DNA from 2 places in the Pseudomonas sp. FW305-7 genome. Region 2 is predicted to be linked to the other one. Evidence: predicted binding sites of a transcription regulator. Region 2 holds the regulator's gene; the other holds the start of a gene.
What was found. The regulator FliA, encoded in region 2, starts transcription of late flagellar genes. The targets are predictions, from matches to a motif close to CTAAAGTTTNNNNNNNNNNNGCCGNTAA.

Region 1 (3,210 bases), on a different contig from region 2:
CGCGCCGCTTGAGAGCAGCACCCCGAGAAAGTTGAAGAACCCCGACCAGACCACGGCCACATTCGGCGGCAACGAGTGGGTGTAAATCACCGTGGCGACGGCGTTGGCGGTGTCGTGGAAACCGTTGACGAACTCGAAGCCCAGCGCAATCAACAGCGCCACGCCGAGCAGCAGGAATGGCGTCCAGGTGGTGACCACCGTGCCGAGTTCGTGCATGTCGTGCATCAGGCTGTAGGCGGTGAACAGCATCCCCATCGCCAGCACGGCGAAAAAGATCACGTAGGTAAACGGGCCGGTTTTCTTGTCCAGAGCCGGCCTGCCGCTGGGGGCGGACGCCTGGCGGGTGGTCAGGGAGGGAGTAGCCATGAGCGGACAATCCTGAGCGAGGGAAGGAATGTCGCCCATGATCGTTGCTAAATATTACAGAGAGACTGCGGCAGATCAGTGTTTGGATGAATAGCCCTGCCGTCGGTCTACTGCTCGTTCCCACGCTCTGCGTGGGAATGCCGCCCGGGACGCTCCGCGTCCCTGTGACGCAGAGCGTCACTTGATGCATTCCCACGCAGAGCGTGGGAACGAGCGTGTGGAGACGTCAGTAATCGCCGCGTTTACGAAACGCCCAGCGCCCGGCAATCACCGTAAACGTCGCCACCAGCGCCACCAATATCCAGAACCCCTCCGGATCCTGCGACAACGGCACGCCGCCGACATTCATCCCGAAAAAACCGGCAATGATGTTGATCGGCAGCGCCAGCACCGTCACTACGGTCAGGGTGAACAGTGTGCGGTTGCTCTGTTCGTTGAGGTTGGCGGCGATCTCTTCCTGCAGCAGTTTGATCCGCTCGCCGAGCGCGGTGAGGTCGTTGATGATCAGTGCGAACTCCTCGGTGGATTTGCGCAGCTCCTTGACGTCCTCCTTCTGCAACCACGGCGGCGGACGATTGAGCAGGCGCAGCAACGAGCCCGGCTCCAGCGCCAACAGCCGTTGCAAGCGCACCAGCACCCGGCGGTTGGCGCCGAGTTCGGCGCGATTGGTCGACAGCCGCGAGGAGAGCAATTCGTCCTCGACCTGATCGACGCTCATGCTGGTTTTGCGCACGATCTGCGTCAGCACTTCGCCCTGATCGCGCAGCAGGTGCACGAGCAGTTCCGACGGCGAACGAAAGCGCTCGCCGGCCTTCACCGACGAGCGCAGTTTGTCCACCGAGTGCAACGGTTGCAGGCGCGCGCTGACAATCAACTTGCTGCGCACGCAGACCCACAGCGTCGAGACGTCCGAGGAAACCATGCTGCTGAGGTTGAACACCACGTCGTTGACCACCGCCAGCAATGCCGAATCGACATGCTCGATGCGCGTCGAACGCGAGCCTTCGTGCAGCGCCTCGAAAAATTCTTCGGGCAGTTGCAGATGACTTTTCATCCAGCGCTCACAAGCAGCGTGCGCCAGGTTCAGGTGCAGCCAGAGGAATTCACCGCTGTCGCTGTCGTCCTGCAAACAACGCAGAGCCGTCGCCGAATCGACTTCGCGGCCACGCTCACCGGGCAGGAAACGAAAACCGTAGAGCAAGCCAAACAGGTCAGGATCGCGATGGCTGGTATCGAGGCTGTGGTTCATGAAGGCTCGCTGCGAAGAGGGCGCGTCGATCGCGGGAATGGCAGGTTCACTGAGCCGGATCATCGCAAGCGCACATGACACTTGTGTGACTGAAAAATGACGTCAGATCAATGTCTTACCGGTGGTCGGATTTTCTTCAAGAAGCGCTCTGGCACGCCGATCACGCTTAGGTTACGTTGCGCGCGCTTGGCCATCAGCCAAGGCTCGCCGACATGGATGTCCGGCAAAATCCCACGCCTCACCGGGCGTGCCTCATCCCTGTCCTGAGTATCTTGCGATGCTGCAAAAATCCCTGAGAGCGCAAATTCTCGCCCTGCTGAGCGGCAGCCTGCTGGCGATGCTGTTGATCGCGCTGGCCTGTTTCCATTTCCTGTCCAACGGCGTGCAGAGCTACAGTCAGTTGATCGCTGGCCCGTTGCACACCTCGCAACTTATCGACGAGGCCAACCTGCAATTCAAGGTGCAGGTACAGGAATGGAAAAACGTGCTGCTGCGCGGCAAGCAACCGGCAGACCTGGCCAAGTATTGGGGCCAGTTCGAAGACCGTCAGCGCGATGTGCAGAACATCCTTGGTGAACTGGCCAGCCAGAAGGGCATCGAGCCGAGCCTGAAAAACCGCATCGAGCGTTTGCGCGAAGAGCATCGCCAGCTAGGCAGCGCCTACCAGAAGGGCCGCGATGCCTACGTCGCTGCCGGTGGCGATCCAACGGCGGGCGACACCGCCGTCAAAGGCGTGGACCGTGCGGCCAGCGATCAGATGAGCGAACTGGTCAGCGAACTGCGCAAACAGGGCACCGAACAGTCGGCGCAGATCAGTGCCGAGGCCGATCGCACCGTATGGCTCGGGTTGTTGGTAATGCTTGCTTCGGGCCTGCTGATTGGCCTGCTGAGCCTGTGGCTGGTCAACCGCAACCTGGTCGAACCGATCCGCAAACTGATTGACTACGTCACTCAACTGAGCCGCGGCAAACTCGCCGAACGCGTGGTCAGCGACCGTCAGGATGAACTCGGCAACCTCGCCGCAGCCGCCAACACCCTGCGTGATTTCCTCGCCGACACCTTCGCCCGTTTGCAGCGCAGCGCCAGTGATCTGGACAGCGCCAGCGGCGAGTTGAATGCGATCGCCACGACCATGGCCGGCGGCACCAACGAGCAGTTCAACCGCACCGATCAAGTGGCCACGGCGATGAACGAAATGTCCGCCACCGCCCAGGAAGTCGCACGTCACGCCGCCGACGCAGCGCGGGCCGCCGACGATGCCGACCAGTCCGCCCAACAGGGTGAAAAGGTCATGCAGAGCACCATCCACAGCATCACCCAGATGCGCGGCGAAATCGCCAACACCGCCACGGTGATCCGTCGTCTGGAAGCGGACAGCGGGCGCATCGGCAAGGTGCTGGAAGTGATTCGCGGCATTGCCGAGCAGACTAATCTGCTGGCGCTCAACGCGGCGATTGAAGCGGCGCGGGCGGGTGAGGCCGGGCGTGGTTTTGCCGTGGTCGCTGACGAAGTGCGCAATCTGGCGCAGCGTACCGCGGAGTCGATCATCGAGATCAATCAGATCATCCAGAGCGTGCAGACCGGCGCGGTGGACG
Region 2 (3,210 bases):
TGAACAGTTTTTGTACCTACATCGATGGTCTGCCATGCATTGTTCCGGTTGTGAACGCGCAGCCAGTAATGTGGCCTCCGTCTATGCAAGACAAGGTAAAGAAATAACATGGGCAGCATGCATCCCGTACAGGTGATCGCGGTGACCGGCGGCAAAGGTGGCGTCGGCAAGACTAACGTGTCAGTGAACTTGTCTCTGGCGCTGGCAGAGCTTGGCCGTCGGGTCATGCTGCTGGACGCCGATCTGGGGCTGGCGAACGTCGACGTTCTGCTGGGCCTGACGCCCAAACGTACCCTGGCCGACGTGATCGAAGGCCGCTGCGAATTGCGCGACGTGCTGTTGCAGGGTCCCGGCGGGATCCGCATCGTGCCGGCCGCGTCCGGCACCCAAAGCATGGTTCACCTGAGCCCGGCGCAACATGCCGGTCTGATTCAGGCCTTCAGTGACATCGGCGACAATCTCGATGTACTGGTGATCGACACCGCTGCGGGTATTGGTGACTCGGTAGTCAGTTTTGTTCGCGCAGCCCAGGAAGTGTTGCTGGTGGTTTGCGACGAGCCGACCTCGATCACTGATGCCTACGCACTGATCAAACTGCTCAACCGCGATTACGGCATGAACCGCTTCCGCGTCCTCGCCAACATGGCGCAGAGCCCGCAAGAAGGCCGCAACCTGTTCGCCAAGTTGACCAAGGTCACGGATCGCTTCCTTGATGTGGCCCTACAATACGTCGGCGCCGTGCCCTACGACGAAAGCGTGCGCAAGGCAGTGCAGAAGCAGCGAGCGGTCTATGAAGCTTTCCCGCGTTCCAAGTGCGCGCTGGCGTTCAAGGCGATCGCGCAGAAGGTCGATACCTGGCCACTGCCTGCCAACCCGCGCGGCCACCTTGAGTTTTTCGTCGAGCGCCTCGTGCAGCAAACGGCAGGGCCTGTGTTATGACCGCCAGCGGTATGAACTACTACAAGAAGTCGGCACGTGACGCGCAGTACGAGTTGATCGAGCGTTACGCGCCACTGGTCAAACGCATCGCCTACCACCTGCTGGCGCGATTGCCGGCGAGTGTGCAGGTCGAGGATCTGATTCAGGCCGGGATGATCGGCCTGCTCGAAGTCTCGACCAAATACGACGCCAGTAAAGGCGCCAGTTTCGAAACGTACGCGGGCATTCGAATCCGCGGCGCGATGCTCGACGAAGTGCGCAAAGGGGACTGGGCGCCACGCTCGGTTCACCGCAACACCCGTATGGTCAGCGACGCAATTCGGGCAATTGAAGCTAAAACCGGCCGTGATGCTAAAGATCACGAGGTTGCGGCCGAACTCCAATTGAGTCTCGACGATTACTACGGGATTTTGAATGACACCCTGGGCAGTCGCTTGTTCAGTTTCGACGACCTCTTGCAGGACGGCGAACACGAAGGGCTGCACGAGGATGGCGCCAGTGCTCATCTTGAGCCGTCACGCGATCTGGAAGATGAACGCTTCCAGGCGGCGCTGGCGGACGCGATTGCCAATTTGCCGGAGCGTGAGCGACTGGTGTTGGCGCTGTACTACGACGAAGAGCTGAACCTCAAGGAGATCGGTGAAGTCCTTGGCGTCAGTGAATCGCGGGTCAGCCAGTTACACAGCCAGTGCGCGGCCCGTTTGCGGGGGCGTTTGGGGGAGTGGCGAGCGCGCTGAAGGCAGTGTGGGGACACTGCGAACGAGGCTGGTGCGGTGATGAACGGCACCGGTCTTGCTCTGTTGTGCTCCAGACAGTCTTCGAGTGCTGCGCCGATTGATTGAAGTGGCGCGCCCAGGTGCTGGGCGCGTTTAAGACTGCTTGGAGGTCGAATTGAACAAAGACATGAAAATCCTCATCGTTGATGACTTCTCAACGATGCGGCGGATCATCAAGAACCTGCTGCGCGATCTTGGGTTCACCAACACCGTCGAGGCCGACGATGGCACTACCGCCATTCCGGTGCTCAACAGCGGCAGCATCGACTTTCTGGTAACAGACTGGAACATGCCGGGCATGACCGGTATCGACCTGCTGCGCCACGTGCGTGCCGATGAAAAACTCAAGCATCTGCCCGTGCTGATGGTGACCGCTGAAGCCAAGCGCGAGCAAATCATCGAGGCCGCTCAGGCCGGTGTGAACGGCTACGTGGTCAAACCTTTCACGGCTCAGGCGTTGAAAGACAAAATCGAGAAGATTTTCGAACGCATCGGCTGATGACGCGCGGGGGAGCTATGGAGCATAACGAATCTTCACAGGGCGATTTCGAGTCGACCCTGAAAAAACACGCGGTCGAACTGGTCGAGAGCCTTGAAAAAGGCAGGTTCGGCGACGCTGTGCAACTGATCCATGAGCTCAATCAGACCCGTGACCGTGGCCTGTATCAGGAAGTCGGCAAGCTCACACGTGAACTGCACAGTGCGATCGTCAACTTCCAGATCGATCCGCACATGCCGCAGGCCGAGGAAGTGTCGCAAATCACCGACGCCACCGAACGCCTGGGCTATGTGGTCAAGCTGACAGAAGCCGCGGCCAACCGCACCATGGATCTGGTGGAAAGCGCCACGCCGGTGGTCAATGGCCTGGCTGAAGAAGCCCAGGCCTTGAGTACCGACTGGGGGCGTTTCATGCGTCGTGAAGTCGGGGCTGAAGAGTTCCGCGAACTGGCGCGCCGGGTCGACGGTTTTCTGTCACGCAGCAGCACGGACAACCGTGCGGTGTCGAGCAATCTGAACGACATCCTGCTGGCTCAGGATTACCAGGACCTTACCGGTCAAGTGATCAAGCGTGTGACCCAACTGGTCACCGAAGTCGAAAGCAATTTGCTCAAACTCGTGCTCATGGCCAGTCAGGTCGACCGCTTTGCGGGCATCGAACATGACCGTGCAGCGATGCTTGCAGAAAAAGATCCACAAAAACATCTCTCGCAGGGTGAAGGTCCGCAGATTCATGCCGATAAACGAGAAGACGTTGTGTCCGGTCAGGACGATGTGGACGATTTGTTATCCAGCCTCGGATTCTAGAGTTTTGGAATTTTAGGTTTTTTGGGTTTTTAGACCTGTAGGAGCACCCCATTAATGAGCTTCGGCGCCGATGAAGAGATCCTTCAGGATTTCCTGGTTGAGGCCGGCGAGATTCTTGAGCAACTGTCCGAGCAACTGGTCGAGCTGGAAAGCCGTCCGGATGACGCAGATTTGCTCAACGCAATTTTTC

Region 1: a site for FliA is predicted at 1,751-1,778, ahead of AC3WMT_RS13490 (methyl-accepting chemotaxis protein). Genes of this name have one in related genera too.

Annotation. Positions count from the first base shown of each region.
Region 1 is NZ_JBYSZA010000009.1:76,178-79,387, reverse strand. It holds gene AC3WMT_RS13500 (inorganic phosphate transporter) at 1-366, opposite strand, end outside; gene AC3WMT_RS13495 (transporter) at 593-1,615, opposite strand; gene AC3WMT_RS13490 (methyl-accepting chemotaxis protein) at 1,893-3,210, shown strand, end outside.
Region 2 is NZ_JBYSZA010000040.1:34,981-38,190, reverse strand. It holds gene fleN (flagellar synthesis regulator FleN) at 109-939, shown strand; gene fliA (RNA polymerase sigma factor FliA) at 936-1,676, shown strand; gene AC3WMT_RS28740 (chemotaxis response regulator CheY) at 1,843-2,214, shown strand; gene AC3WMT_RS28735 (protein phosphatase CheZ) at 2,232-3,020, shown strand; gene AC3WMT_RS28730 (chemotaxis protein CheA) at 3,075-3,210, shown strand, end outside.